DNA from 3 places in the Variovorax sp. LjRoot84 genome. Region 1 is predicted to be linked to each of the others. Evidence: predicted binding sites of a transcription regulator. Region 1 holds the regulator's gene; each other region holds the start of a gene.
The links. Region 1 encodes LexA, which represses DNA repair genes until DNA is damaged. Its sites were predicted from a motif close to ACTGTATNNNNATACAGT; they were not measured.
Positions count from the first base shown of each region.

Region 2: ACSQ9I_RS20375 (PA0069 family radical SAM protein) is a predicted target of LexA. The motif match lies at 7,168-7,185, and genes of this name have one in related genera.
Region 3: ACSQ9I_RS11135 (DNA topoisomerase IV subunit B) is a predicted target of LexA. The motif match lies at 6,845-6,862, and genes of this name have one in related genera.

Region 1 covers NZ_CAXUTE020000001.1:2,671,865-2,682,043, forward strand. Annotated here, with positions in the region: gene ACSQ9I_RS13545 (type IV pilus assembly protein FimV) at 1-1,952, shown strand, start outside; gene ACSQ9I_RS13550 (MFS transporter) at 1,942-3,114, opposite strand; gene ACSQ9I_RS13555 (D-2-hydroxyacid dehydrogenase family protein) at 3,111-4,118, opposite strand; gene ACSQ9I_RS13560 (hypothetical protein) at 4,238-4,546, opposite strand; gene lexA (transcriptional repressor LexA) at 4,663-5,337, opposite strand; gene ACSQ9I_RS13570 (asparaginase) at 5,412-6,407, shown strand; gene ACSQ9I_RS13575 (hypothetical protein) at 6,412-6,828, shown strand; gene ACSQ9I_RS13580 (DUF6152 family protein) at 6,850-7,323, shown strand; gene adk (adenylate kinase) at 7,324-7,980, opposite strand; gene kdsB (3-deoxy-manno-octulosonate cytidylyltransferase) at 8,104-8,868, opposite strand; gene ACSQ9I_RS13595 (Trm112 family protein) at 8,871-9,053, opposite strand; gene lpxK (tetraacyldisaccharide 4'-kinase) at 9,034-9,981, opposite strand; gene ACSQ9I_RS13605 (ExbD/TolR family protein) at 10,011-10,179, opposite strand, start outside.
Region 2 covers NZ_CAXUTE020000001.1:4,096,792-4,106,970, reverse strand. Annotated here, with positions in the region: gene ACSQ9I_RS20415 (Bug family tripartite tricarboxylate transporter substrate binding protein) at 1-413, opposite strand, end outside; gene ACSQ9I_RS20410 (adenosine deaminase family protein) at 416-1,498, opposite strand; gene ACSQ9I_RS20405 (polyhydroxyalkanoate depolymerase) at 1,533-2,750, opposite strand; gene ACSQ9I_RS20400 (glutathione S-transferase) at 2,873-3,535, shown strand; gene ACSQ9I_RS20395 (SRPBCC family protein) at 3,542-4,561, opposite strand; gene ACSQ9I_RS20390 (SAM-dependent methyltransferase) at 4,558-5,496, opposite strand; gene ACSQ9I_RS20385 (NAD-dependent epimerase/dehydratase family protein) at 5,519-6,430, opposite strand; gene ACSQ9I_RS20380 (GbsR/MarR family transcriptional regulator) at 6,499-7,077, opposite strand; gene ACSQ9I_RS20375 (PA0069 family radical SAM protein) at 7,205-8,293, shown strand; gene ACSQ9I_RS20370 (gluconokinase) at 8,303-8,836, shown strand; gene ACSQ9I_RS20365 (3'-5' exonuclease) at 8,800-9,411, opposite strand; gene ACSQ9I_RS20360 (TfoX/Sxy family protein) at 9,408-9,758, opposite strand; gene fghA (S-formylglutathione hydrolase) at 9,755-10,179, opposite strand, start outside.
Region 3 covers NZ_CAXUTE020000001.1:2,143,216-2,153,394, reverse strand. Annotated here, with positions in the region: gene ACSQ9I_RS11160 (MBL fold metallo-hydrolase) at 1-67, shown strand, start outside; gene ACSQ9I_RS11155 (hypothetical protein) at 164-349, opposite strand; gene parC (DNA topoisomerase IV subunit A) at 352-2,742, opposite strand; gene ACSQ9I_RS11145 (Kelch repeat-containing protein) at 2,795-3,901, opposite strand; gene ACSQ9I_RS11140 (lytic transglycosylase domain-containing protein) at 3,908-4,786, opposite strand; gene ACSQ9I_RS11135 (DNA topoisomerase IV subunit B) at 4,835-6,811, opposite strand; gene ACSQ9I_RS11130 (MFS transporter) at 6,966-8,183, shown strand; gene ACSQ9I_RS11125 (hypothetical protein) at 8,195-8,335, shown strand; gene ACSQ9I_RS11120 (class I SAM-dependent methyltransferase) at 8,365-8,892, shown strand; gene dapA (4-hydroxy-tetrahydrodipicolinate synthase) at 8,897-9,823, shown strand; gene bamC (outer membrane protein assembly factor BamC) at 9,939-10,179, shown strand, end outside.

The sequences.
Region 1 (10,179 bases):
GCAGCCCGCGCATCCATATCCGTTCCACCGTCGCCGTGGACGAACCCGTGGTCAATGTGAACGTGCGTGCCGGCTGCGATACGAAGTCGACGCGCAGCTATGTGCTGCTGGCCGACGTTCCGTCCGAACCCGCGCTGCCCGTCCTTGCGCCGCCTTCGGGTGCAAGGGCATCGTCCGAGACCCTGGCGCGAGCGCCCGCGCGCGCGCCATCGCGTGCTGCGGCAGGGGGCGCATCGTCCGGCCTCGAAGGCCCGACCGCAGCGCCGGCGCGGCGCAACACCGCAGCGGCGCCCGCCGCGCGCACGCGCGACGCCGACGGGTCGTCGCCGCGTCCCAGCGCTGCCTCTGCGCCCGCGCCGCGCCGGGCCGCCGCGGCGCAACCGCCCGCCACACCGCGTGCGGCCGCGCCGCGCACCGTCCCGACGGTCGCAGCCGCTGAGCCGAGGCGCGGGGCCGTCGCCGGTGGATCCCGGCTCCAACTCGAAACGCTGGAGCCGGTTCCCGTCGCGCAGCCCGGCCTCAAGACAAGCCCGCAACTGACGCTGCCGGCCAGCGAAGACCTCGCGCGCCGCGCCGCGGCCGCCGCCGAGTGGCGCGCGCTCAACATCGACCCCGAAGCGGCGCAGCGCGAGGCCCAACGCATGCAAGCGCTGGAAGCCACGCTGGCCGCGCTGCGCGAGCAGACGGCGCAGAACCAGCGCACCTTGCTCGAGATGCGCAGCGAGCTCGCGCAGGCGCACGACAGCCGCTACCGCAATCCACTGGTCTACGCCCTGATCGCCCTGTTGCTGATCGCGCTGGTGGCGATCGTGCTGCTGTGGCGCATGGCGCGCCGAGCCGCAGCGCCGGCCTGGTGGGGCGAGACGCCGTCGAAGGGCGAGGGCGGTCCCACGCGGCCGAGTTCCTTGCGCGCACTGCTCGACGAGGAGCCGGACGTCGACTCCGTACCGCCGCCGCGGCGCAGCGCGAACGCCACCAGCTTCGGCGCGGCGACCTTTGCAGCCCTGGAGCCCGACGACGACAGCGGCTTCGGCGAATCCGAACCCCAGCCGGCACGCACGCCCGATGGCGCGCCGGTGCGGCCGGTCAACACCGAAGAGCTGTTCGACGTGCAGCAGCAGTCGGACTTCTTCCTTTCGCTCGGCCAGCACGACCAGGCAATCGCGGTGCTGCGCGAACACATCGCCACCAATCCCGGCACCAGCGCGTTGGCCTACCTGGACCTGCTGCGGATTTTTCATTCGCTGGGGCGCAAGGAGGACTATGCGCGCCTGGCGGAGGAATTCGAACGGGCCTTCAACGCCGACGTCCCGGCGTTCGAGAATTTCAACGAGACGGGCAAGGGTCTCGAACACTATCGCAGCACCCTCGCGCGCATCGAATCGCAGTGGCCTGCGCCGGGCACCCTGGCGCTGATCGAGGAGCTGATATTCCGCAAGCCCGGCGCGCACGAGGACGAGGCCTTCGACCTGGCGGCCTACCAGGAGCTGCTGCTGCTCTATTCCGTGGCCAAGGAAGTGATCGATCCGAACAGCGCACCGCCTGCGCCCGTCACGCCGCACTCCTTCGTCGATACCTTCGGCCACGACCAGCTGGCCACGACGCCTGCGCCGCTCGATCGCGAGAGCGCGCCCGAGGCCGTCGAGTACGCCCCGACGCTGCCCCCCTCGATCTACGGCGCCATCGACGACCACCTGCACCATGAGACTGTGCTGGTGCCGGATGCGCCGCTTCCGGCGCCTCCCGCAGGCGCCGCACCGGTGCCGCGCGCCAAGCCCGACATCGACCTGGACCTCGCCGAATTCGACAAGACGGCCTTCGAAACCATGCGAGCGCCGATCGAAACGCCGAAGCCGCCGCCCGCACCGTCCAGCGATCCCCACGTGATCGATTTCGAGCTCTTCGATCCGGCCACCGAGGCGGAGATAGCTCCCAAGCCGGTCAAGCGCTGAGCGCCGGGGCGCGGCGTTGCGCCCGGTCGACGGCCAGGCTGAGCGCCAGCGCGCAGAGCACCATCGCCAGGCCCGCCCAGCTCATCCAGACGATCGCGTCATGGGCCAGCAGCCAGCCTCCGGCTGCGGCACCCACCGCTTGCCCCACGTAGATGCCGGAACTGTTGAGCGCCACCGAGCCCGGCGCGAGCGCGGGCGCCATCGAGACCAGGCGTGCCTGCTGAGCCGAGTTGGTGGCGAAGCAGCCGAAGCCCCAGGGCACGATGATCAGCGCCAGCCCCGCGAGCGTCACGCCCAGAGGCCACAGAAGAAGGCTCAGCGCGATCAGCGACGTCGTGAGCAGCACCATCTGCGAGGCGCCCATGCGGTCGATGTACCGGCTCACGAGCATGTTGCCGAGCAGGCCGCAGACGCCGAACCAGCCCCACATCAGGCCCAGTGCCGTGGCGTCCGCGCCCAGCGCTTGCTTGAGGACGGGTGCGAAATAGCTGAACAGAACGAACTGGCCCGCGCCTTGCAGCGCGGTGACGGAGACGACGCCCATCAGCAACGGACTCTTGAGCACCTGGGCCCAGGCCGCGCGCGACAGCGCGGCCGGCCGGATGCCCGATGGGAGCTTGCGCCAGATCCAGGCTGCGCTGAGGATCGACAGGAGCGCGATCGTCGCGAACGCGGTGCGCCAGCCGAAATGACCGCCGATCAGCGTGCCGAGCGGAAGGCCCAGCACCGAGGCCATGGACCATCCCAGAAAAACGAAGGTGACGGCGCGGCCCCGCTGCTCGGGCGGCACCAGCAGACCCACGCAGGCGGCCGCCTGCGGCGTGAAGATCGCGGGCGCGACGACCGTCAGCATGCGCACCACCAGCAGCCCGCCGAAGTTCGGCATCAGCGTCGCGAGAAGATGCCCTGCCGCATACCACAGCATGGTGCAGGCGAGCAGCACCCGGCGGTCCCAGCCCGCGACCACGGCCGCCAGCAAGGGAGCGCCGAGGCACATCACGACGGCCGCCGCGGTGATCAACTGGCCGGCGGTAGCCGCGCTGACTTGCAGCGAGGTGCTGAGTTCGTTGAGCGTGCCGGGCACCACCATCACGCCCGTCCCGATCACGAAGTTGCCCGCCAGCAGGGCCCACAAAGCTGCCGGCAGCGCAGGCTGTTTCAACGGCGGACCTGCAGTGCGCCCGGATTCACGATGTTGGTCGGGTTGCCCTTGATGAAGCTGACGACGTTGTCGAAGGCCTGGCCGAAGTACATCTCGTAGCTGTCCTGCTCGACGTAGCCGATGTGCGGGGTGCAGATGCAGTTCTCCAGGCGCAGCAGCGCATGGCCTTGCAGCGGCGGCTCGCTCTCGAACACGTCGACGGCTGCCAGCCCGGGCCGGCCGCGGTTGAGGGCCGCGAGCAGCGCGTCCTGTTCGACCAGCTCGGCGCGCGAGGTGTTGACGAACAGTGCGGTGGGCTTCATGCGCGACAGATCCTCGAGGGTGACCAGGCCCCGTGTTTCCTCCGCCAGCCGCAGATGGATCGACAGCACGTCGGCCACGCTGAAAAAGATGTCCCGGTTCGGTGCCACCTGAAAGCCGTCGGACCGTGCCCTGGCGCAGCTCTCCTCGCGGCCCCAGATCACCACCTGCATGCCGAAGGCCTGCCCATAGCGTGCGACCAGCTGGCCGATGCGCCCATAGCCCCAGATGCAAAGCGTCTTGCCCTTGAGCACCGAGCCGAGCCCGAAATTGGGAGGCATCGAAGCCGACTTGAGCCCCGACTGCTGCCAGGCGCCATGCTTGAGGTTGCTGATGTACTGCGGCAAGCGGCGCATCGCCGTCATGATCAGCGCCCAGGTGAGTTCGGCCGGCGCCAGCGGCGAGCCCGTGCCTTCGGCCACCGCGATGCCTTGCTCCGTGCACGCATGCACGTCGATGTGGCTGCCGACCCGGCCGGTCTGCGAGATGAGCTTGAGCTTGGGGAGCTTCTCGATCAGCTGGCGAGAGATCTGTGTGCGTTCACGGATCAGCACGATCACGTCGGCATCCTTGAGCCGCACCGAGAGCTGCCCGATGCCTTTGACCGTGTTGGTGTAGACCTTGGCCGCGTACGCGTCGAGTTTGGAAGCGCAGCGCAGCTTGCGCACCGCGTCCTGGTAGTCGTCGAGGATCACAATGTTCATGGCATGCCATTGTGCCTCGCACCATCCGCGTACTCCGTGCCCTGCGTTCCACAGGCGCACGCTGCCCGGGGATAACCCAGGCTCGGTACGGCTTCAATTGCCGATCGGCATCGCCTCGCTCAATGCAGGCGGCTGGCGCGCGGCACGGTGTCCGCCGCTTCCAGGGCGGCCAGCCGATCGAGTTCGGCGCAGACGTCCGCCATGCGGCCCGAGATCACGACGCGGCCCGCGTTCTGGCCGGGGCGCTGCGCATCGACCGTGCGTACCACGCGCAGGGGACGCGTCGGCGCGGGTGCAGAGGCACAGCTGGGCCGAATGCCGACATAGCGAAGGCCGGACGAACGCCTGCGGCGCGAAGGCATCCAGCGATCGGCCAGCGATTGCAGCGGCATGAACAGATCAGCAAGGCTGAGAAGAGCGATTCCCATGTGAACTCCAGAAAAGTCAGAGGTTGAACACAGGCAGGATTGCTTTCATCGGCTGCTACAGGGTGATGGCCCTCGGCCATACGCCCGCCACCTGTCGCGGCCGGGGTTTGGACCCCCTACATGAGCATCGTGTTGCGGATCAGGCCTACGGCCAAGCCTTCGATCTCGAAAGGCTCGCCGGGCTGAACGACGATGGTGGGGTAGTCGGGGTTTTCGGCATGCAGCTCGATGACCTGCTTGTTGCGCTTGAGGCGCTTGACCGTGACTTCGTCGCCCAGCCGGGCCACCACGATCTGGCCGTTGCGGGCTTCCTTGGTGGCTTGCACCGCCAGCAGGTCGCCATCCATGATGCCGGCGTCGCGCATGGACATGCCACGCACCTTGAGCAGGTAGTCGGGCTGGCGCTGGAACAGGGTGTTCTCGACGTAGTAGGTCTGGTCGACGTGCTCCTGCGCGAGGATGGGCGAGCCTGCAGCCACACGGCCGATCAGCGGCAGCGCGAGCTGGGCCATGCCGGGCAGCGACAGGGAGAATTGGTTGTTGCGCGATTCGTTCAGCGAGCGCAGTGCGTCGCCCTTGAGGCGGATGCCGCGCGAGGTGCCGCTCACGAGTTCGATCACGCCTTTGCGTGCCAGGGCCTGCAAATGTTCTTCGGCCGCATTGGCCGACTTGAAGCCCAGTTCGGCGGCGATCTCGGCACGCGTGGGCGGGGCGCCGGTGCGTGCGATGGCGCTCTGGATCAAGTCCAGAATCTGCTGCTGGCGGGCGGTAAGCTTGACGGCGAACTGCATTGATGACTCCTTGCGGCACTGGCTGAATATCCAGTACCTGTATTTTTAACCAGTTTCCGGAGGTTTGGCAAGACATGGTCGATACCCTTCGAGAAGGCAAGCGCCGCGTGATCGTTCTGGGCACCGGCGGCACCATCGCCGGCCGCGCTACGGCGGCCGGCGACAACATCGGCTACACGGCCGGGCAAGTAGGCGTGACGGAACTGCTGGGCGGCATCGAGGCGCCCGAAGGCATCGCACTCGCGGCCGAGCAAGTGGCGCAGATTGACAGCAAGGACATGAGCTTTGCGATCTGGCGTACGCTGGCCGAGCGCTGCGCCCATTGGCTCGCCGAGCCCGACGTAGCGGGCCTCGTCATCACCCATGGCACCGACACGCTGGAGGAAACAGCCTTCTTCCTGCAGTCGGTGCTGGCTCCGTCGAAGCCGGTGGTCCTGACCTGCGCGATGCGGCCCGCGACCGCGCTGTCGCCAGACGGCCCGCAGAACGTGCGCGATGCGATCGCGGTCGCGTCCAGCCCCGGCGCGCTGGGCGTGGTGGCCGTCTGCGCGGGCACGGTGCACAGCGCCTTCGACGTCCAGAAGGTCCACACCTACCGGCTCGACGCCTTCGACTCCGGCGATGCGGGACCGGTGGCCTATGTGGAGGAGGGCGCGGTGCGCGGCCTCCGAAGCTGGCCGGTATCGCCGCAACAGGATGCGCGCGAGCTCTTCGAACGGATGACGAATGCCGCCCGCTGGCCCCATGTGGAAATCGTGATGAGTCATGCGGAGGCGCGCGGCAGCCTGATCGACACACTGATTCGCGAGCGCCAGTCCGGCGCCGCCGAGCCGGTAGAGGGCCTGGTGCTCGCGGCCACCGGCAACGGCACCTTGCACCTTGCGCTGGAAGAAGCCGCGCTGCGGGCGCAGGCTGCCGGCATTGCGGTCGTGCGCGCCACGCGATGCACGCAGGGCCGCATCCTGCCGGCGCCGAATGCACTCTTGCGTGACGCGGGCGCACTGACTCCCGTCAAGGCGCGCATCGCGCTGGTGCTGGAGCTGATGGCAGATCAGCCGGCCGCCGATTGAGGCCATGTTCAGCGCTCTGCAATCGCACTCGTGGGCCTATCCGGCGCTGGAGGCGGTGCACATCATCGGCATCGCACTCCTGCTCGGCAATCTCGTGGCGCTCGAGCTGCGGGTGTTCGGACGTGCGGCTGCCTTGCCGGTGCAGGCGATGGCCAGGCTGTCGCTGTCGATCGCGCTCTGCGGCTTCACGCTGGCGGCGGCCAGCGGCTCGCTGATGTTCGCGACCCAGCCGGCCGAACTGCTCGCCAACCGGGCCTTCGTGATCAAGATGGGATTGTTGCTGGCCGCCGGATGCAACGCGGGCTGGTTCCACGCGCGAAGGTCCTTGCGCAAACTCGATGCGCTGGCGCGGGTACAGATGTTGTTGTCCACTGCGATCTGGCTGGCCGTCGTGTTCTGCGGCCGCTGGATCGCGTACTGAAGAGAAGAAGGAGTTTTTCCGATGAAACGTCGCAGCATCGTCATCGCCGCCGCATCCCTTCCCGTCGTCACCCCGTTCGCCTGGGCGCACCACGGCTGGAGCAGCTTCGACCAGGGGCGTCCGCTCTACCTGGAAGGAAAGGTCGTGCGCGCGCGTTGGCAGAACCCGCATGCCGAGCTGGTGATCGAGGTTCCGCCGGGTCTCAAGGTGCCGGCAGACCTCGCAACGCGACAGCCGCCCGCGCAGAGCGCGCCGGTCGATGGCCCCGGACTTCTTGCCAAGGCGACCGCGCCGCGCCGCGCCGATCGCCAGTGGACGCTCGAACTCGCGCCGCTGACGCGAATGGAGGCCTGGAAGGTTTCGGAGATCAAGTCCGGCGCGACCATCTCGGCAGTGGGCTTCACCTTCAAGGAAGAAAAGGGCGAGCCGGTGATGCGCGTCGAATACCTGTTCGCCGACGGCAAGGTCTACGGGCTGCGCTCCAGCCCGGCCTGATCAGCTGCCGAGGGCGCCCAGCGCGCGCTGAGTGATCTCGTCGACCGTGCCGACGCCGCTGATGGCGCGGTACTTCGGCGCTGCGGCCGGGTCCGCCTTGGCCCAGGCCGAGTAGTAGTCGACCAACGGCCGGGTCTGCTGGCTGTAGACCTCGAGCCGCTTGCGCACGGTTTCTTCCTTGTCGTCCTCGCGCTGGATCAGGTCTTCGCCCGTGAGGTCGTCCTTGCCTTCGGTCTTCGGCGGGTTGAACTTGACGTGGTAGATGCGCCCCGACGCCGGATGCGAGCGGCGCCCGCTCATGCGTTCGATGATGTCGGCAAAAGGCACGTCGATCTCGAGCACGTAGTCGATCTTGACGCCCGCCGATCGCATGGCCTCGGCTTGCGGAATGGTGCGCGGGAAGCCGTCGAACAGAAAGCCCTGGGTGCAGTCCGGCAACGCGATGCGTTCCTTGACGAGGTTGATGATCAGGTCGTCGCTCACCAGGGCGCCGGCATCCATCACGGCCTTGGCCTGGAGCCCGAGCGGTGTGCCGGCCTTGACGGCGGCGCGCAGCATGTCGCCGGTCGAGATTTGAGGAATGCCGTATTTCTGGCAAATGAAGGCTGCCTGCGTGCCTTTGCCTGCCCCGGGGGCGCCCAACAAAATCAGTCTCATGGTGTCCTCGGACGGTTCTTCGATTTCTGTCGCGCCATGCGTTTCACGAGGGAGATCGCAGGGCGGAGTTGCGTCGAGGATAGCACGCGCTCCGCGGCCGACTTGGCCTGCGCGGGGACGAAATCAGGCGTTGGAGAGCAGTGCGCGGACGCGTTCCAGATCTTCCGGCGTGTCGATGCCCGGCCCGGGCGCATGGGCGCTCACGTGCACGGCGATGCGGTGCCCGTGCCACAGTGCGCGCAGCTGCTCCAGTGCCTCCGTGGCTTCGACCGGTGCCGGCGGCAGGCTGGGAAACTGCCGTACGAAGCCGGCGCGGTAGCCGTAGATGCCGATATGGCGCAGCGCTGCGGGTGACTGCGGCAGCGCCGTCACGCCGCCTTTCGCGAAGCCGTCGCGCCACCAGGGAATCGGTGCGCGACTGAAGTAGAGCGCATTGCCCTGTGCGTCGAGCACGGCTTTCACGACGTTCGGATTGAGGAAATCTTCGAGGGATTCGATCGCGTGCGCGGCCGTGCTCATCGCTGCGTCGGGATGCGAGGCCAGCGTGTGGGCCACGGCGTCGATCAATGCCGGGTCGATCAGCGGCTCGTCGCCCTGGACGTTAACCACGATCGCGTCGTCGGCCAGACCGAGCTGCGCGCAGGCCTCGGCGAGGCGATCGCTGCCGCTCGCGTGGTCGGTGCGCGTGAGCAGGGCCTGGACACCGTGTGCCTCGCAAGCGGCGACGATGCGCGCGTCGTCGGCGGCCACCACCACGCGCTCAGCGCTCGATTGCAGGGCGCGCTGTGCGACGCGCACCACCATCGGCAGGCCGGCAATGTCGGCCAGGGGCTTGTCGGGCAATCGTGTGGACGCGAGCCGAGCCGGGATCAGGACGGCGAAAGGCAAGGTCAAAGTCCCAGCTCTTCGTCGGAAAGCGTGCGCGCCTCGGTTTCGAGCAGCACCGGGATGCCATCGCGCACCGGATAGGCGAGGCGGGCGCTGCGCGAGGCGAGTTCCTGCTTCTCGGCATTCCACGTGAGCGGCCCCTTGGTCACGGGGCAGACGAGCAGTTCAAGCAGCTTGGTGTCCATCGAGCGATGATAGCTTTGCGTCGAGCGCTTCGAAGAAGGCCGGCTCGGGTTCGAACACCAGCGGCAGCGCCAGCGCATCGGGGGCTCGGCGCCAGAGCTTCACCGCGTCCTTCTCGGTGCAGATCAGCGTGTAGGCGCTGCCGGGCGGCGGGGTCCAGTCGCTGAAATCGTGGTGATCCGGCAATGCAATGCACTGCTGCAGTACCAGGGCGCGTTCGTGCAGCATCTGGAAGAAAGCCTCGGGCTTTGCAATCGCGGCAACCGCGACCAGCGCCCGGCCGGCCAGGGATGCGAGCGGGACCGGCGTGCCATCGAGGCGCAGCGCATGGTCGGCCAGCGCACGTCGTGCCGTGAAGCCGGCGAAGGCGGGTCGCGCGCCGGTGTGGATCACCAGGTCGCAGCGGCGCGGCCAATGCTCGCGCAGGGGGCCGGCCGGCAGCAGCCAGCCATTGCCCGTTCCGCGGTCGTCGAAGACGCAGATCTCGAGGTCGCGCGCCAGCGCAAGGTGCTGCAGGCCATCGTCGCTCACGATGAGCTGCGTGTCCGGGTGAAGAGCGAGCAGGGCACGCGCCGCTTCGGCACGCCGCCGCGCCACGAAGACCGGCACCGCGGTCGAGCGGCGAATCAGCGCCGGCTCGTCGCCGACCTCGCGCGGATCGCTGTCGTCCTGTACCGCGCGGCAATCGTCGGTCGCTCGCCCGTAGCCGCGCGATACCACGCCGACCTTCATTCCGCGGGCTTGGACGTGTCGCACGACCGCCATCACGACAGGCGTCTTGCCGGAACCGCCGGCGATGACGTTGCCGACCACGATCACCGGCACGCCGACGCGCTCGGTCTGAAGGACGCCTCGGCGATAGAGCGCGCGCCGGATTGCGGCCAAAGCGCCATAGAGCAGCGAGAGAGGCCACAGCAGCCGCGCGAGCATTCCGCGCTGAAGCCAGGCCCGCTGCAGCACTAGCGTCCCGCCTGCGCGGCCGACTGCGTGGCGAAGGTGATTTGCATGAGGCCCGCGCGCCGCGCGCCTTCCATCACCGTGATCACGGACTGATGGGCGGCGCTGGCGTCGGCGCTGATGATCACGACGCTGTCCTTGCCGCCGTTCGCCGCGGCGCTCAGCGCTGCG
Region 2 (10,179 bases), 1.4 Mb from region 1:
AGGCCCGGCCGCGCGACCAGCACCATCGGCGCGGTGTTGAGCATGCCGACCGGCGCCAGGTCCTTCAGCGGGTCGAACTTGAAGGCGGCGGGGTTGATGAGCTTGCCGATCGCGATCGCGCTGTCCGGCCCCGCCACCAGCGTGTAGCCGTCGGGCGCCGCGTTGGCGGCCTTGGCCACGCCGATGGCGCCGCCGGCGCCGGTTACGTTCTCGATCACGACCGACTGCTTGAGCCGTTCGCCTAGCTTGGTGGCGACCAGGCGCGCATTGAAGTCCACGCTGCCGCCGGCAGAGTAGGGAACGATCAGCGTGATTGGCTTGGCGGCGGGCCATGCGGCCGCTTGGGCGAATGCCGCGCCGGGCAGCGCGGCCAGGAGCATCGAGGCGAGGAGCAGGGGCTTGGGTCTAGGCATGGTCAGTCTTCGGAAGTGATCTGGTCTTGCGGGAGCTGTGCGCGCAGCGCATCGAATTCGGCGCTCCATTGCACGCGCCATTCGCGGCGCGTCGTGTCGTCGATCCACGCGCCGTCGAGCCCGTTGTGCATGAAGCCGCGCAGATCGTCGAGGCCGAAGCCGAAGTCGCGCACCATCATTCCCCAGGCTTGCGTGGGCGTGACCTTGTGCAGCGTGGGGTCGTCGGTGTTGGGATGGATGCGCAGGCCCAGGCCGGGCATGCGGCGGATCGGATGGTCCAGCGCCCAGCGCTCGGGCGCCAGCGTGCGCAGGTAGTAGGAGTTGGTCGGCACCACGGTGAAGAGCACGCCGCGCTCGGCGCACTCGCGTGCGAACTCGGGCTGGTCGACCACCGTGTAGCCGTGGTCGATGCGGTCGACCTGCAACACGTCGAGCGCGGTGCGCACGTTGGTCCACGGCATGCCGAACTCGCCCGCGTGCGCGGTCGTCTTGAGGCCGGCGCGCCGCGCGTCGCGGTAGGCCTGCTGGAAGAGCTCGGGTGGCCGGTCGACCTCGCGGTAGTCGATGCCGATACCGATCACCTCCTCGCAGAGGTTGGCCGTGACCCAGCCGACCATCTCGACAGCAGCCTCGGGGCTGGCCTCGCGGTCGATGGCCGCGATCAGCCGGCCGGTGATGCCGAACTCGTCTTTTGCGTCATGGATGGCGCGCACGATGGCCTCTTGCGCGCTGCGGTAGGCGATGCCGGAGTCGCGCACCGTGCCGGTCGGGTTCCAGAAGAACTCGGCGTAGCGCACGTTGTGGGCCGCCGCGTCCTCGAGGTATTCGAAGGTGAGCCGGTGCAGGTCGTCGGGCACGCGCACCAGCCGCGCATCGAGCGCGCGCAGCACGCGAAGCACGCCGACCGGCTTCTCGCCGCGCGTGTAGAAGCCTTCGATCTCTTCATCGGCCAGCGGCCGCCCGGCGCGGCGATTGAGCGCCGCGAAGCTGCCGTGCCGCACCGTGCCGAACAGGTGGCAATGCAGCTCGAGCTTCGGGATCGCATGCAGGAAGGCATCGAGCGGGGAGGCGGGCGCGGGCGTCATCCGGGCCAGTCTAGACCAGCACCAGCCAGTGGAGTCAGTGCACCTCGGCAGCCGTGTGGATCGCCTCGCGCACCCGCGGATAGATCTGCGCGTTCCACTTGCTGCCGCTGAAGACGCCGTAGTGCCCCACGCCCGCCTGCAGGTGGTGGGTCTTGAGGTAGGGGCGCACGCCGGTGCAGAGGTCTTGCGCCGCCACCGTCTGGCCGACCGCGCAGATGTCGTCGCGCTCGCCTTCGACGGTCAGCAGTGCGGTGCGGCGGATGGCAGCGGGGTTGACCTTGCGCTCTCCCACGGTGAGCACGCCGCGCGGCAGGTCGTAGGTCTGGAACACGCGCTCCACCGTCTCCAGGTAGAACTCGGCCGGCAGGTCGTTCACCGCCAGGTACTCGTCGTAGAAATCGCGGATGGTGGCGGCCTTGTCGATTTCTCCTTCGACCAGGTACTCGAAAAGCTTCTGGAACTGCTGCTTGTGGCGCTCCGGATTCATGCTCATGAAGGCGGTGAGCTGCAGGAAGCCGGGGTAGACGCGCCGCATCATGCCTGCATGCGGCCAGGGCACGCGGCTGATCAGGTTGCGTTCGAACCAGCCGATCGGGCGCTCGTTCGCAAGCTTGTTGACGGCCGTCGGGTTGATGCGGCAATCGACCGGCCCGGCCATCAAGGTGAGGCTGCGCGGCGTGGACGGGTTGTCGTCCTCGGCCATCAGCGCGGTGGCCGCCAGCGCCGCCACGCAGGGCTGGCAGACCGCAACCATGTGCACGCCGGGTCCGACGGCCTCGAGAAACTTGATGAGCTGCAGCGTGTAGTCGTCCAGGCCGAAGCCGCCATGCCAGAGCGGCACGTCGCGGGCGTTGTGCCAATCGGTCAAATAGACGTCGTGGTCCCGCAGCAGGGTGCGCACGGTTTCGCGCAGCAGGGTCGCGAAATGGCCCGAAAGTGGTGCGGCCAGCAGCACCGGCGGATGCACTGCCGTGGTGTTCTTGCGGAAGTGAAGCAAGGTGCCGAAGGGCGCGACCAGCGCAACCTCTTCATGCACGGCCACTTCTTCGCCGTCGACCGTCACGCTCTGGATGCCATAGGCCGGCCGCGTGTGGGTGAGCCGCATGCGCGAGTAGACCTCCATGGCGGCGGCGATGCGCCGCGCCGCGCTGCGCTCCGAATTCTGCTGCCACAGGGAACTGCCGAGGTACTGCGCCGCGAGCCGCGATGGCGAAAGCAGGTCGGCGCTGGTTTGGTAGGCCCTGTACAACATATATACCTCTCGCAGGCAATTTGCGGGCCAAGGCGCGCGCCGGGGTGGGTGCGACATGCACTGTTCTGGCACAGGCCTTGCACACGCTGCAGGGCCTATCCCGGCAGCCGAGGAGCGTCCCCATGGCGAGCAGCAAACCCGTTCTCACGATCAGCAGCAAGAACTACGGCGCATGGGCGCTGCGCGGCTGGCTGATGTGCCGGCTGGCGGGGCTGGACTTCGTCGAGAAGGTGATCCCGCCCGACGACCCGGCCATGAAGGCCGAGATGCTGCTGCTGTCGGCCTCGATGCTGGTGCCCTCGCTGCAGCACGGCAGCGTGGAGGTCTGGGACACGCTCGCGATCGGCGAATACCTGAACGAGATCAAGCCCAAGGCCGGGTTGCTGCCGGCCGACATCAAGGCCCGCGCCCACTGCCGCGCGATCTGCGGCGAGATGCATTCGGGCTTCGGCTCGATGCGCGGCGCCTTGCCGATGAACATCAAGGCCAGGTTTCCCAACTTCAAGATCTGGTCGCGCGCGCAGACCGACATCGATCGCATCGCCCTGATTTGGCGCGAGTGCCTCAAGGCCTACGACGGCCCCTTCCTGTTCGGCAAGGAGCCCAGCATGGCGGACGCGATGTACGCACCGGTGGTCACCCGCTTCATGACCTACGACGTCGCGCTCGACCGCGCCTGCGCCGCCTACTGCAAGCGGATCGTCGAACTGCCGGCCATGCAGGAGTGGATCGAGGCGGCCAAGCTGGAGCCCGAGGAGATCGACGAGCTCGACGCGGAGTTCTGAACAGGATCACGCGGAAGGCGCTTCGCTGCGCGCCTTGTAGAAGCGCAGGATGTGCTCGGAGAAATCACCCAGCAGGAAGTGCGCGACCCGGCCCGCATACCAGTTGAAGCGCGTGCTGACGCGCCAGGACACGTCGATGCGCAGCTCGGTGCCGCCATCGCGCGGCGAGAGCGTATAGGCCGAATCGCGCAGGTCGAAATAGTGGCCGCCGATCACCACGTGGTCGTCGAGCGCGCCGGCGGGAAAGGAGTCGGGCGTGAAGCGGTAGCGCCACTTCACGCGCCGCGACGGTTCCCATTCGGTGATGAGCTCGTCGAAGTGCACGTCCTTCTGCCAGCGCACCTTGCGTACCCGGCCTTCGGGGCTTTCCTCGGTTCGTCCTTCCATGGGCATCGGCACGCCGATCCGGTAGGCCCAGGCATCGCCGACTTCGTCCGGCCGGATGTCGCGTGCATCGTTGAGCGATTGCCAGACCCGCTCGGCCGGCGCTGCGATGAAGATCGTGCGCGAGGTGCTCGAGAGCTGCTGGGGATCGGGCAGCGAGGGCTCGATCGCGCCGAGCAGCAGTGGCAAGGCCGCGATGCCGTAGAGCGTCGGCCGCGGCCAGTCGGTGACGCGGCAGACCACGCCCATCATCAGGCCGCCCAGGCTGCCCATGAGCGCGAACAGCGGCACGATGACGATGGCGCAGATCAGGCCCTCGATGTAGATCATCAACGTGCCGCCCACGAACAGCGCCGTGGCGCACCACGGCGCCCAGAGGTAGTACCAGAAGCTGCGCCGGCGGCTGCGCTCGGCGAGATAGACCGTGACCGCGCCGCAGAGCACCGGTGCCAGGTAGATGAAGCTGCCGAGCATGGCCGAGTAGCGTTGGCCCGGCGAGCCGCTGAAGGCCAGGCGCATGACCAGGGCCGCGGCCGCGCCCCCGAACAGCGGCAGGAGCCAATGGAAGGGCAGCTCGACCGCCGGCGGTGCGGCGACGTGGTGAGTGCTTCGCTGGTGCGCCGGATCTGGCTCCTCGCTCATGCGCGGCCCGCCTCGCTCGCGTCGCGCCCGGCGGTCACCATGCAGTAGTCGAAGTCGCGCCAGAACAGGCCCAGCGCGAGGGCGCAATAGCTGGCGACGATGTGCTTGCGGCGCCAGGGCGAGAGGCGGCCGCGCGCCTTCCAGAGCTCGGCCAGCGTGAAGCGCGTGGCGAGCACAGGAATGTGCAGCGCGCTCGGTGCCACGCGCCAGCGCAGCGACTTCACTTCGACTTGCGCGAAGCCGTGGCTCTGGAGCGTTGCGGCGAAGTCGTCGCGCGTGGCCAGCGTGGGCACGGCCCAGCTGTCGGCCCAGAGCCGGTGCAGCCAGCCGGCGATGCGGCCGGGCTGGCGGCGCAGCAGGAAACCGTCGATCACCACCAGCCGCGCGCCGGGCTTGAGCAGGCGCGCGGCTTCGGCGACGAAGTCGGCCTTGGTGGCGCCGCTCGCATAGCAGGCGCTCTCGACCGCCCAGGCGCCGTCGGCCTGCGCGGTGGGCAGCCCGGTGCGGGTGTAGTCGGCCTCGACGTGCGCTACGCGGTCGGCCACGCCGGCGCCGGCATCGAGCCGGGCCGCGATCGTGTTCTGCACCGCCACGTTGGTCACGGTCACCGCATAGAGCTTGGGGTGCTCCATGGCCAGCGTGCGCGCGGTGGCGCCGGCACCGCAACCGAGGTCGACCACGCAGGCCGGCCGTGCGGCGTCGAGCTGCAGCGCGCGGCCCACGGCGCGGTTCATCTCGACCAGCATGCCCTCGCGCCGCAACGGATTCAGGCCTGCGCGCCAGAAGCCGAAATGCATGTTGTAGCCCGGGCTCCACGCGCGGTAGTCATCGGCGACCTCGGTGAAGTAGTCCTGCGTGTCGCTCGGCGTCACGGGGGCATGCGAGGGCGCGGCAGGTGCCGGCAGCGCGATGCGTTGCGGGAGGGTGTCGCTCATGAAGTGCTTTCCTGAAGTTGATTCACAAGGTGTCGGCGAAATCGCGCAGGTCGCGCGGCTCGGTGCCCAGCCAGCCGCGCAGCGGCGCATTGCTCGCGACGTTGTCGAGCTCGAGCATCACGCGGGTGTCGGTGCACCACGGCACGCCGGGTACGAAGTCGCCGGCGCGCGAACTCAGCACGCCCACCCATGCGGGCAGGCGCAGCACGCGGGCCGGCTTCGGCGCACCGCCGCGCCGCGCGCTGCGCAAGGTGGCGATCAGCTCGGCCAGCGTCATCGCGCGTGCCCCGCCGAACTCCACCACGCCGAGGGAGGGCGAGGCCGGGTCGGCCAGCACCGCCACGGCACGTGCGAGATCCTCGACATAGACCGGCTGCAACTTGGCAGCGAGCGCGGGGGCGGGCATCGCCAGCACAGGCAGTGCGGCCAGCGTGTGGAACAGCTTGGTCGCATCGCCGCCCTGGCCGAGCACGACCGAGGGCCGCAGCGCGATCCACGAGGGGCCGCCGGCGGGCAGGGCTTGCAGTACAGCTTCGGCGGCGCGCTTGGTGCGCGCGTACTGGGTCGGGTTGTCTTTGTCGTTGCGGCCGATGCCCAGCGCCGAGATCTGGACGATGCGGCGCACGCCGGCCTGCGCGCAGGCTTGGAAGAGCGCGGCCGGCGTGTCGGTGTGCACCGCCTTCATCGGCCGGCGCGCGCTGTCGCGCAGCACGCCGACGGCGTTGATCACCGTGTCGAAGCCCCGCAAGCGCGGCAGCCAGGTCGCGGCATCGGTGTCGCGCGAGTAGTCGATCGGCAGGTGGGGCAGGTCGGTGCGCAGGCGCGTTGCGCTGCCGCAGGTCACCTGGTGTCCCGCCTTCAGCACCGCGGCGGCGATGCGGCTGCCGATGAAACCGTTGGCACCGCAGACGAGGATGTTCGATGAAGTGGTCATGGCGCTACTCCGGGTCTGAGTTCTTCTCGATGCTTCAGTCAAAACAGAAATAAAAACTCAAAAAAATGTTAGAGCATGGGCAGGCTGGCATGGTGCGCGTCAGGATCGTCCTTGCCGCGGTTCGCATCGCCGCGCACGAACTTCTGCACGCTCGCGCCCAGCGTCAGCACCTTGTCGAGGGTGCCGGGCGACAGCCGCAGCATCTCGTCGGCCCAGGTGCCCAGCTTGGCCATGAGTTCCATGGTGGAGCGGATGCGGTCCTGCGCGTCGGCCGGCTCCTTGCCGAAGTCGGGGCTGGCGATGATCTCGCGCAGCACCCGCACGGTGGGGTCGAACTCGCGCTCCTTGCGCTCGCGCACCACGGTGCGGAACAGCTCCCACACGTCGACGCTGGTCTCGAAGTAGTCGCGACGGTCGCCCAGCACGTGGGTCACGCGCACCAGGTTCCAGGCCTGCAGTTCCTTCAAGCTGTTGCTCACGTTGGAGCGGGCCACGTTGAGCGTTTCGGAAAGCTCCTCGGCATGCAGCGGCCTGCCATGGGCGAAGAGCAGGGCGTGGATCTGCGACACGGTGCGATTGACACCCCACAGGGAGCCCATCTCGCCCCAGTGAAGCACGAATTTGCGTTGGATTTCGGTCAGTTGCATGGTGTGGCCTTGCAATCGAGTTTATGGTTTTCGAAATTTCTGTCAATAAAGAAATGAAAGTCTAATGCGGCACTGGCTAATTGGTGAAATACTGGATGTTCATACAGTTTCCAAGGGGCATTTCACCATGGCCGATGTTTTCATTCCCGTCCATGCCCTCAAGGGCCGAGGCGCGGCCACCCGCCTGCCGCACCGCTTCGAGCGCGACGTGCGCGATGCCTACGACGACGGCTGGGGCACGCTCGAAGAAGGCGCGGCCGAGCCGCTGCCGCCGCTTCAAACAGAGGTGCGTTTCGAAGACGTGAAGTCGGTGTTGTGCGAGAACGATTCGCCAGACATCTACTTCGATCGATCGATCAATCCGTATCGCGGCTGCGAGCACGGCTGCATCTACTGCTTCGCACGGCCCACGCACAGCTACCTGAACCTGTCGCCTGGCCTGGACTTCGAGACCAAGCTGATCGCCAAGCGCAACATCGTCGAGGTGCTGCGCGCCGAGCTCGGCCGCAAGAGCTACCGGCCCAGCCACATCGCGATCGGCACCGCCACCGATTGCTACCAGCCGATCGAGCGCGAGCTGCGGCTCACGCGTTCGGTGATCGAGCTCTTGAAGGAAACGCGCCATCCCTTCGGGCTGGTCACCAAGTCGAGCGCGGTCGAGCGCGACCTCGACTTGATCGCGCCGATGGCGGCCGAGCATCTGGCGGCGGTGTACGTGACCATCACCTCGCTCGACGGCGAACTCGCGCGCAAGCTGGAGCCGCGCGCCGCGGCGCCGCACCGGCGGCTGCGCACCGTGCGCACGCTGGCCGAGGCCGGCGTGCCGGTGGGTGTGAGCGTGGCACCGCAGATTCCCTTCGTCACCGAGGACATGGAGCAGGTGCTCGAAGCCGCGTGGGAGGCCGGTGCGCGCAGCGCCTTCTACACGGTGATCCGGCTGCCCTGGGAGGTGGCGCCGCTGTTCAAGCAGTGGCTGGAGCTGCACTACCCGCAGCGTGCGGGCCGCATCATGGCGCGCATCCACGAGATGCGCGGCGGCAAGGATTACGACGCCGACTTCGCCACGCGCATGGTGGGCAGCGGCCTGTGGGCCGACCTGATCCGCCAGCGCTTCGAGAAGGCGACCCGGCGCATCGGCTTCAACCGCGAGCGCATTGCGCTCGATCTCAGCGCGTTTCGGCCGCCCGGCGAAGTGGGACAGGGCAGTCTGTTTTAAAGTCGATGCATGGATCGTTTCTGGATCGTTGTCATGGGGGTCTCGGGCTGCGGCAAGTCGAGCCTGGGTGCGGCGCTGGCCGCCGAGTTCACATTGCCGCTGATCGAGGGCGATGACTTTCATCCGCCGGCCAATGTCGAGAAGATGCGCGCCGGCATTGCGCTCACCGATGCCGACCGCACCGGCTGGCTGGCCACGCTGGGTCGGGAACTCGCCGGCCACCGGCAGGGTGCGGTGCTGACCTGCTCGGCGCTCAAGCGCGACTACCGCGAGCGGCTGCGCGCCGCGACGCCGGGGCTGCGCTTCGTGTTCATGGATCTGTCACGCGAGGAGGCCGAACGCCGTGTCGCGGCGCGCGCGGCCGAGCACATGTTCCCGGCCAGCCTGGTCGCCAATCAGTTCGCGACCCTCGAATCGCCGGTCGGGGAGCCGGGGGTACTGGCCGTCGATGCGTCGGCGCCGATGGACCGGCTCGTGGAGCAGGTCCGGGCCTGGCTGCAGCAGGATCAGCGCGCCGGCGGCGTGAGCCCCAGCGCCTCGTAAACGCGCATCGCCGCGTAGGCATCGTTGGCCGCGTAGCGCAGCTGCGCATCGGTCAGCTGCTTGTGGGCCCAGTTCGAGGTGGTGGCCTTGCGCGACTTCACGAAGCGGCGGTCGAACACCAGCGCCACGGCCGTCTTCACGCCGACCGACTTGCGGTAGCCGCGGCGGCGGAACTCGGTGTCCAGATCGAAGACGGCCTGCGGCTCGATGCCGAAGCGCTGCCGGATCAGGCTCAGGTCGGAAGAGAGGCCGAAGCCGACCTTGGTCAGTTCGGTCGAGGCGAGCAGCCCGGCCAGGACCTCGTGGAACTCGCTGCGGTGCAGCTGGAAGAGCCAGGCCGCATCGCGCGTCGCGAACTGCAGCACGTGCGGGCCGCCCGAGACCTCGAACTTCGCGAAGGTCGGCTTGGATTCGGTATCGAAGCCGACCACGCCGCTGGCTCGCAGCGCCGCCACGGCCTGTTCGGCCTTTTGCGGCGTGTCGACCACGTGGATCTGCTGCAGGCCCAGGCCGTCGAAGACTTCGAGCAGCGCGATCTGCTCGCGTTCGGGCAGCGGGGGCGGCATTCCGGTCATGGTGCTTTCGATCGCTTCTTTGGCGCGGTGCCGGATCGCAAGGCGGCTTCCCAGGCGCGCCGGGCCCACAGCGCGGCCTCGTCGCGGTCGTCGAACACCTCGGCCGGCGCTTCCCGGTAGGACGTCTGCATGGTTTTCCCGCTCCTCGTGTATTCGAAAGCCGGCAATCGCAGCCGGTCGAAATGCGCGACGCTTTGCGGGTCGGCCTTGAGGTAGAGCGTGTCGCGCGCCACCAGCGCGAACATGCGCCCCTCGTGGTAGATGCCGTGGCCGCCGAACATGCGCCTGGCTTCGATGCGGCCGAAGCGCTCGAAGACCTCGTGCAGGCTCCGGACGAACTCGCTCAAGTCAATGCCCCGGCATGGTGGCGCAGGTGGTCCGCCATGAAGCTCTGGATGAAGTAGTAGCCATGGTCGTAGCCGGCGTGTCGGCGCAGTTGGAGCGGCTGGCCCGCTGCGCGACAGGCGGCCTCGAACAGGTGCGGATGCAGCTGTTCTGCCAGGAATTTGTCGGCCAGGCCCTGGTCGACCAGGATGCCGGCCGGGTAGGGCGGTGCGGTCTGCGACTGCATCAGCGCGCAGGCATCGTGCGCGAGCCAGGCGCTGCGCTCGGCGCCGAGGTAGCCGCCGAAAGCCTTCTCGCCCCACGGGCACTGCGTCGGCGCGCAGATCGGCGCGAAGGCCGAGAGCGACTTGAAGCGACCCGGATGCCGCAGCGCCAGGGTGAACGCGCCATGGCCGCCCATCGAGTGGCCGAAGAGGCCGATGC
Region 3 (10,179 bases), 530 kb from region 1:
GATCGGCGAGGTGCTGACGGTGGGACGGCCGCGCACGAACGTGCGCTGGTGGGAAAGCCTGAGGTAGGCCCCATCCCAAACCGTTCGTGCTGAGCTCGGCCTGTCCTGGGCCGGTCGAAGGTCGAAGGTCGAAGGTCGAAGCCGGTACCAGGCATCGACAAGCTCAGCCCGAACGGTTGTTGGCCCGCTCTCTCGCGCGCCGCACCTGCCGGCTCTGGCCCGCCTCCGCCGCGCGCCGCTCCCGCTCCCGGCGCGCATCGCGCCGGCGCTTGCCGAGCCAGCGCGCGAGCAGGAAGCTGCAGGCGCAGCTGATGACGAGAACGAAGATGCCGAGGGCGCCGAATTCCATGCTCAGAGCACCCGCACGATGCTCGTCGGCTTGAAGCCGAGATCGGCCGCCTTGCCCTTGCGCGCGCGGCTGGCGCGAGCGTTGTTGAGCGTGCGGATCTCCAGCGTCTCCTCGCGTTCCTTGCCGCCGCGGCCGATACCTTCGATCTTCACGCTGCGCGTGTAGGCCGCGGCGCCGGCGAGCGTGTCCTTGGCGTCGAGGTCGATCAGCATGAGCCCGCGGCCGCCCTTGGGCAGCGCCTTCATCTCGAGGATCTCGAAGGTCAGGATGCGTCCGCCCGTCGAGGCGCAGGCCACGTGCGTCGCCGGCGGCATCGGCTCGGCACCGCTCGCGCCGCCGACCAGCGAGGGCCGGGTGAGCTGCTCGCCCTCGCCCACGTCGACGAAGGCCTTGCCGCCGCGCTGGCGCGACATCATGTTCTCGACCGAGGCGATGAAGCCGTAGCCGCCCGTGTTGGCGAGCAGCAGCGCCGCCCCGGGCGGTCCCGCGAAGTAGTGCGCCACGTGCGTGCCGCTGTCGAGATCGATCAGCGTCGTGACCGGCTGGCCGTCGCCGCGCCCGCCCGGCAGCGAGGCCACGGGCACGGTGTAGACGCGCACGGTCTTGTCCTTGGCGGTGCCGAAGACCAGCAAGGTGTCGACCGAACGGCACTCGAAGGCGCCGTAGAGCGCATCGCCGGACTTGAAGCTGTACTCGGGTGCGGCCGCACCCGCGGCGCGCTCGCTGGCCCAGCCCTTCTGCGTGCGGACCCAGCCCTTCTGAGAGACGATCACCGTCACCGGCTCGTCGACCACGCGCACTTCGGCGACGGCGCGCTTCTCGGCCTGGATCAGCGTGCGGCGCGGGTCCTCGAAGCTCTTCGCGTCCTGCTCGATCTCCTTCACCAGCAGGCGGCGCAGCGCCGCCGGGCTCGCGAGGATGTCCTCGAGCTTCTTCTGCTCCTCGCGCAGGCCCTTGAGCTCCTGCTCGATCTTGATGGCCTCCAGCCGCGCCAATTGGCGCAGGCGGATCTCGAGGATGTCCTCGGCCTGCCGCTCGCTCAAATCGAAGCGCGCGATCAGCGCCGCTTTCGGATCCTCGGCCGCACGGATGATCGCGATCACCTCGTCGATGTTGAGCAGCACCAGCTGCCGGCCTTCGAGGATGTGGATGCGGTCCTGCACCTTGCCCAGGCGATGGCGCGAGCGCTTCTCGACCGTGATCTCGCGGAAGGCGATCCACTCGTTGAGCATCTGGCGCAGCGACTTCTGCGTCGGCTTGCCGTCGATGCCGACCATCGTGAGATTGATCGGCGAGGAGCTTTCGAGCGAGGTCTGCGCCAGCAGCGTGGTGATGAACTCCTCCTGACTGATGCGCGAGGTCTTGGGCTCGAACACCAGGCGCACGGCCGCATCCTTGCTCGACTCGTCGCGCACCACGTCGAGCACCGAGAGCACGGCCGCCTTCAGCTGCGTCTGCTCGGCCGTGAGCGCCTTCTTGCCGGCACGGATCTTGGGATTGGTGAGCTCCTCGATCTCTTCCAGCACCTTCTGCGTGCTCACGCCCGGCGGCAACTCGTTGACCACCAGCTGCCACTGGCCGCGTGCGAGCTCCTCGATCTTCCAGCGCGCGCGCACCTTGAGCGAGCCGCGGCCGGTGCGATAGGCCTCGGCGATGTCGGCCGCGCCGCTGATGATCTGCGCGCCGCCCGGATAGTCGGGGCCGGGCACCAGCGCGAACAGCTCTTCCTCGCTGAGCTTGCCGTTCGACTTGATCAGCGCCACGCAGGCGTCTGCGATCTCGCGCAGGTTGTGGCTCGGGATCTCGGTGGCCAGGCCGACCGCGATGCCGCTCGCGCCGTTGAGCAGCGTGAAGGGCAGCCGCGCGGGCAGCAGGCGCGGCTCCTCGGTCGAGCCGTCGTAGTTGGGGATGAAATCGACCGTGCCCTCGTCGATCTCGTCGAGCAGCAGGCTGGTGATGCGCGCCAGCCGCGCCTCCGTGTAGCGCATCGCCGCGGCGCCGTCGCCGTCGCGGCTGCCGAAGTTGCCCTGGCCGTCGACCAGCGGATAGCGCTGCGAGAAATCCTGCGCCATGCGCACCAGCGCGTCGTAGGCGGCCTGGTCGCTGTGCGGATGGAAGCGGCCCAGCACGTCGCCGACCACGCGCGCGCTCTTGACCGGCTTGGCACCGACAGTGCCGTTGGCGCCGCCGAAGCCCAGGCCCATGCGCGACATCGAATAAAGAATGCGCCGCTGCACCGGCTTCTGGCCGTCGCTGACGTCGGGCAGCGCGCGGCCCTTGACCACGCTGAGCGCGTATTCGAGGTAGGCGGTCTGCGCGTAGTCGGCCAGCGTGAGGGCGTTGTCGCCTTCGTCGGCAGGGCCCAGGAGATCGAGCGGGGGTTGGGAGTCCATGAAGAAAAGAGAGAAGAAAAAAAGAGTTGCAGGCCGTCGCGTGCGAGCGCGCTCAGCCCAGTGTGAATGCCTCGTGCACCGCCGATTGCACGCTGCCGCCCAGCACCGCGCCGCCGCCCGCGACGTAGATCCAGTCGCCGATCACGGCCGCGCCCACCGCATGGCGCGGCGTGGGCATGGGCGCATGGCGCTGCCAGCTGTCGGCCACCGGATCGTAGCTTTCCATCTGGCCGAAGACCTTGGCCAGGCGCGGCACGCCGCCGGCCAGGAAGCCGCCCTCGCCGCCCATGGCATAGAGGCGGCCGCGATAGACCACCAGGCCATGGCCCGAGCGCGCGGTGGGCAGCGGCGCGCGCAACTCCCAGGTGTCGCGCGCCGGCAGGTAGACGTGGTGCAGTTCGGTGTTGTATTCGAAGGTGTTGAAGCGCCCGCCGATCACGTGGATCTGGCCGTTGTGCGCAATGCAGCCCACATGGTCGCGCGCGCCGGGCAGCGGTTTGCGCGAGGACCAGCGGTCGGCCTGGGGGTCGTAGACCTCGTGCCAGCCCACGCTGGCGCGTTCGGCCGCGGGCTCGGACGCGCCGCCGATCAGGTGGATGGCGCCACCCTGCACCACAGCGGCCGCGGCGCCTCGCGGGCGCGGCAGCGGCGCGATGGCGGTCCAGCGGTTGGCCGCAATCTCATAGACGTAGGCGTTGGTGTCCGAGCGCCGGTTCTGCTCGACGAAGCCGCCGAGGGCATAGACGCGCCCGCCCTCGGCCGCCACCGCGACGTGGTTGGCGCCGCGCGGCAGCGGCGCGCCGTCGAGCCAGCGGTCGGCGGCCGGATCGTAGATGTGGTGGTAGTCGCGGTTGACCGCGCCTTCGCCGTAGCCGCCGACCACGTGCATGCGGCCTTGCGCGGCCGTGGCCCAGGCCATCTCGCTGCGCGGGATCGGCAGGGCCGCGCGCGGCACCCAGCGGCCCGGCGCGCCGGCCGGCGCCGGGCTGTCGGTGACGCGCTGTGCCTCCTGCTCCGGCGTCATGTGGTGCGGCACGCCGCCCTGCAGCCTGGCGTAGGGTTCGGCCGAGGACGGGGCCACGGGCAGATGGTGCTGCGCGCGCGCCGCACCGGTCGTGGCGGCCAGCGCGGTGGCGAGAACGAAGTTTCGGCGCTGCATCGAGCTTCAGGACAGGGCGGGATCGAGCCGCAGCCCCTGCGGCGGCTCGGGCAGCGAAGGCATCGCGGGCACGCCCCGCGAATCCGGCGGCATGTTGCCGCGGCCCAGCGCACCGCCGCGCGGCGGCGCAAGTTCCATGCGCACGCGCCCCGGCGCCTTGCCGCCGCGGCCTGCGGCCGCCGAAGGCTTGAGATAGGCGTAGAGCTGCAGCACCGTCTTCACGTAGTTCTGCGTCTCGCGGTAGTTCGGTATCTTGTTGCCGGCGCGCTGCACCGCGCCCTCGCCCGCGTTGTAGGCCGCAAGCGCGAGCTCGATGTCGCCGGGGAACATCTCGATCAGGTCGCTCAGGTAGCGCGAGCCGGCAGCGATGTTGATGCGCGGGTCGAACAGCTTCTTCTCGAGCGAGCCGCGCTTGTCGGCCTGCACGCCGTAGCGCTGCGCGGTGGCCGGCATCAATTGCATGAGGCCGAGCGCGCCCTTGGGCGACACGGCCTGCGCATCGAAGCCCGACTCGGTGGCGATCAGGGCCTGCAGCAGTTCGTAGTCGATCGCATGGCGCCTGGCGGCTTCGCGCAACGCTCCCTGCGCGGGCTTGTAGCTGGGCGAGGCCTCGAACAGCGCGAGCAGGGTCTGCGAGGCGCGCGGCACCTTGCCGTCGATCCTGCCGGCGCGTCCGCGCAAAAGCGGACCGATGCCGTCCGCCGTGTCGAAGCTCTGGCCGCCGCGGAAGAACAGCTGGTAGCGCTCGTCGAGCTTTTCGGGCGCGAAATGCGCGACGCCCCGCTCGTCGACGTAGCCAAAGATGTCAGCCGCGTGCGCGAGCGGCTGCGTCGTCGACAGCAGCAGGGCCAGCAGCAATGGGAGGAAACGGCCAAGGGTGCGCATGGGGGTCAGAGACGCATTTTCGGCGCGAACGCCTACTGCGTCACGCGCTCAAACATCGACCTCGACATCGTCGGCCCGCAGCTCCATCAACTCGCGTCGCGCCGCGGCCTCGCCCTTGCCCATCAGCTTGGTGATCTCGCCCTGCGTGCCCGAGACGTCGAAGCGGCCCAGGCGCACCTGCAGCAGTCGCCGCGTGTCGGGGTTGAGGGTCGTCTCCCACAGCTGCTCGGCGCTCATTTCGCCCAGGCCCTTGAAGCGGCTGATGCTCCAGGCGCCTTCGCGCACGCCGTCCTTGCGCAGCTTGTCGAGGATGGCGACCAGTTCGCCCTCGTCAAGCGCGTAGACCTTCGAGGCCGGCTTCTTGCCGCGCGCCGGCGCGTCGACGCGGAAGAGCGGCGGCTTGGCGACATACACGTGACCGGTTTCGATCAGTTTCGGGAAATGGCGGAAGAACAGCGTCAGGAGCAGCACCTGGATGTGCGAGCCGTCGACGTCGGCATCGCTCAGGATGCAGACCTTGCCGTAGCGCAGGCCCGACATGTCGGGCGTGTCCTCGGGGCCGTGCGGATCGATGCCGATCGCGACCGAGATGTCATGGATTTCGGTGTTGGCGAAGAGGCGGTCGCGCTCCACTTCCCAGGTGTTGAGCACCTTGCCGCGCAGCGGCAGGATGGCCTGGCTTTCCTTGTCGCGGCCCATCTTGGCGCTGCCGCCGGCCGAATCGCCCTCGACCAGGAACACCTCGTTGTGGGCGATGTCCTTGCTCTCGCAGTCGGTCAGCTTGCCGGGCAGCACGGCCACGCCCGAACCCTTGCGCTTCTCGACCTTCTGGCCGGCCTTCTGGCGTGTCTGCGCGGCCTTGATGGCCAGCTCGGCGAGCTTCCTGCCGTAATCGACGTGCTGGTTGAGCCACAGCTCCAGCGCCGGCCGCACGAAGCTGGACACCAGCCGCACGGCGTCGCGCGAATTGAGCCGCTCCTTGATCTGGCCCTGGAACTGCGGATCGAGCACCTTGGCCGAGAGCACGTACGAGGCGCGCGCGAACACGTCTTCGGGCAGCAGCTTCACGCCCTTGGGCAGCAGCGAATGCAGTTCGATGAAGCTCTTGACCGCGTTGAACAGGCCGTCGCGCAGACCGCTCTCGTGCGTGCCGCCGGCGCTGGTGGGAATGAGGTTGACGTAGCTCTCACGCACCGGCTGGCCTTCCTCGGTGAAGGCGACGCACCACTCGGCGCCCTCGCCCTCGGCGAAGTTGTCGGCGTTCTTGTCGGCATGGCCCGCGCCTTCGAACAGCGGGATCACCGGGTCGCCGTTGAGCTCCTGCATCAGGTAGTCGCGCAGACCGCCCTTGTAGAGCCACTGCTGCGTTTCCTTGGTCTTCTCGACCACCAGCGTGACGGTGACGCCCGGCATCAGCACGGCCTTGCTGCGCAGCAGATGGGTCAGCTCATGGATCGGAAGCTGGGGCGATTCGAAGTACTTGGCGTCCGGCCAGGCGCGCACCGTGGTGCCCTGCTTGCGGTCGCCGCCGTCGTTGGCGCGCACCACCAACGGCTCGATCACGTCGCCGCCGGAGAACGCGAGCTGCGCTGCCTTGCCTTCGCGAAAGGATTGGACCTCGAGCCGCACCGACAGCGCATTGGTCACCGACACGCCCACGCCGTGCAGGCCGCCCGAGAAGCTGTAGGCACCGCCCGAGCCCTTGTCGAACTTGCCGCCCGCGTGCAGCCGGGTGAACACCAGTTCGACCACCGGCGCCTTTTCTTCCGGATGCAGGCCGAAGGGGATGCCGCGGCCGTCGTCCTCGACGCTGACCGAGCCGTCCGCGTGCAGCGTGACCTTGATCTTCTTGCCGTAGCCCGCGAGCGCCTCGTCGGCGGCGTTGTCCAGCACTTCCTGGATGATGTGCAGCGGGTTGTCCGTTCGGGTGTACATGCCCGGTCGCTGCTTGACGGGCTCGAGGCCCTTGAGAACGCGGATCGAGCCTTCCGAATAGGCCGGGGGAGTCTTGCTGAGGGTCGCCATGGGGGCGGATTGTATGCGTGGCCCGGCGAAAACCCTGTATGGACATACAGAAGCCCTCTGATGCCGCCGCCGCATCAGCGCGGCCCGAAAATATCAACAATCCCCGTCGCCGCCGTGCCATGCGGCTGCTCCGGCTTTGGATACATTGCCTGGAATGAATTCCACCCTCAAGCCGCTGTCGCTCAAGCAAGTCCTGTTTTGCGGCGCCATGATCGTCACCCTCTCCATGGGCATCCGCCACGGCTTCGGCCTCTGGCTGCAGCCGATCACGCAGGAACAGGGCTGGTCGCGCCAAGGCTTCTCGCTCGCGATCGCGATCCAGAACCTGTCCTGGGGCGTCATCGGCGTCTTCGCCGGCATGCTGGCCGACAAGCTGGGCGCCTTTCGCGTGCTGGTGATGGGCGCGGTGTTCTACGCCCTGGGCCTCGCGGGCATGGCGCTCTCGCCCACGCCGCTGCTCTTCGCGCTGACGGCCGGCGTGCTGATCGGCGCCGCGCAGGCCGGCACCACCTACGCCGTGATCTACGGCGTGATCGGCCGCCAGATTCCAGTGGAGCGGCGCTCCTGGGCCATGGGGGTGGCCGCCGCGGCCGGCTCCTTCGGGCAGTTCCTCATGGTGCCGGTCGAGGGCCACCTGATCGCGGGCTTCGGCTGGCACACGGCCCTGCTGGTGCTGGCGCTCATGGTGCTCCTGATCGTGCCGCTCGCTTTCGGCCTGCGCGAGCCGCGTGTCGGCCACGCAGCCGTCGCGCACCGCGACCAGACCATCCTGCAGGCGGTGCACGAGGCCTTCAAGTACCCGAGCTTCGTGCTGCTGATGGCGGGCTATTTCGTCTGCGGCTTCCAGTTGGCGTTCGTCGGCGTGCACATGCCGAGCTACCTGCGCGACAAGGGGCTGTCGCCCGAGGTGGCGAGCTATGCGCTGGCGCTGGTCGGGCTGTTCAATGTCTTCGGCACCTACGTCGCAGGCTCGCTCGGGGCCCGGCTGGCCAAGCGCAAGCTGCTGGCCGCCATCTACTTCAGCCGTGCGGCGGCGATCGCGATCTTCCTGCTGACGCCGATCACGCCGCTCACGGTGTACGTGTTCGCGAGCGTGATGGGCTTCCTGTGGTTGTCGACCGTGCCGCTGACCAGCGGCATCGTGGCCCAGATCTTCGGCGTGGCGCACCTGTCGATGCTGGGCGGCTTCGTGTTCCTGAGCCACCAGGTCGGCTCCTTCCTCGGCGTCTGGCTCGGCGGCTATCTCTACGACAGCACCGGCAGCTACGACATCGTCTGGTACCTCGCAATCGCGCTCGGCGTGTTCGCGGCGCTGGTCAACCTGCCGGTCAAGGAAGGCGCGATCGCGCGCCCGGTTCCTCAGCCGGCCTGAGATCCTTCGCCATGCGCCCCAACACACGCCATCACCTCGTGCAAGCCGGCTGGCTGGGCGCGGCGGTGCTGGCACTGCTGGGCGTGTTCGCGCTTTACACGCGCCCCGGCTTCCTCGTGACGCTGGTGGACCAGATCTGGGCCTGCTTCTGAGCCACGACCTCCCGCCCTCCCCCTGGATCGTGGGCTGGTCGCACCTGCTGGCGCCCGGCGCCGGCGTGCTCGACGTGGCCTGCGGCGCGGGGCGGCACATGCGCTGGTTCGCTGAGCGCGGGCATCCGGTGACGGGCGTGGACCGGTCGCCGGAAGCCATCGCTTCGGCGGCCGAGTTCGGGCAGGCTGTGCTGGCCGACATCGAGTCCGGGCCCTGGCCCCTTGGCGGCCGGGTATTCGGGGCGGTGATCGTCACCAACTACCTCTGGCGGCCGCGCCTGCCCGAGATCGTCGCCGCGGTCGCGCCCGGCGGCGTGCTGCTCTACGAAACCTTCGCCGCGGGCAACGAGACCGTGGGCAGGCCCTCGCGGCCCGATTTCCTGCTGCAGCCGGGCGAACTGCTCGGCGCCTGCGCGGGCCTGCGGGTCGTGGCTTACGAGGATGGCTTCCTGGCACAGCCGGAGCGCTTCATGCAGCGGATCGCGGCCGTCCGGCCCGCCATCCACTCGCCCGGAACGCCGCCGCGCTACCCGCTCCGAGGGCCCGCCGCCAGTTAGTAGAATGTCTGCTTTTCGTCCACCGACAAAAGAGACCCCCTTGGAGCAACTGACAGGCAGCATCGTCGCGCTCGTCACGCCGATGCATGACGACGGCAGTGTCGACTATCCCGCCCTGCGCCGGCTGATCGACTGGCACATCGACGAAGGCACCGATTGCCTCGGCGTGGTCGGCACCACCGGCGAGTCGCCGACGGTCGACGTCGAGGAGCACTGCGAGATCATCCGCGTCGCGGTCGAACAGGCCAAGGGCCGCGTTCCCGTGATGGCCGGCTGCGGCGCCAATTCCACCAAGGAAGCGATCGAACTCGCCAGGTTCGCCAAGGGCGTGGGCGCCGACTCGCAATTGCAGGTGGTGCCCTACTACAACAAGCCGACGCAGGAAGGCCAGTACCTGCACTTCAAGGCGATCGCCGAGGCCGTGGGCGATCTGCCTATCGTGCTCTACAACGTGCCCGGCCGCACGGTGGCCGATATGGCGCACGACACCGTGCTGCGCCTGGCGCAGGTGCCCGGCATCGTCGGCATCAAGGAAGCCACCGGCAACATCGAACGCGCGCAGTGGCTGATCCGCGATCTGCCGAAGAATTTCGCGGTCTATTCGGGCGACGATCCGACCGCCGTCGCGCTGATGCTGTGCGGCGGCCAGGGCAACATCAGCGTCACGGCCAACGTGGCGCCGCGCAAGATGCATGAGCTTTGCATGGCCGCGATCGCCGGCGACACCCGGCGCGCGATGCAGATCCAGTTCGAGCTGATGCCGCTGCATCGCCATCTGTTCGTCGAACCGAATCCGATCCCGGTCAAGTGGGCCATGGCCCGGCTCGGCCTGTGCGGCGGTGCACTGCGCCTGCCGCTCACCGAGCTCGCCGAAGCGAGCCGTCCGGTGGTCGAGTCCGCGCTGCGCGCCAGCGGCTTGCTCAAGGACTGATTCCATCCGCACCGCCCTTCGCGAACGCCGGCAACCTTTTGCGCAGCCGGCGCTCTGACACAGCGGGACGCTGCTGCCCATCGATTGAGCTAAACATTCCACAAGGAAGACGACGTTGAAAACCATTTCGCGATTCGCACTGCTGGCCCTGATCGCCAGCCTCGCCGCCTGCTCGGTCCTCGAGAGCGACAAGATCGATTACAAGAGCGCCGGCAAGGCACCCACGCTCGAAGTGCCGCCCGACCTCACGCAGCTCTCGCGCGAAAACCGCTACGCGGTGCCCGGCGGCGCGGTGACGGCCAGCGGCTACCAGGCCGGCATTGCCAACGCGCCCAGCATCCCGACGGCCGTCGGCA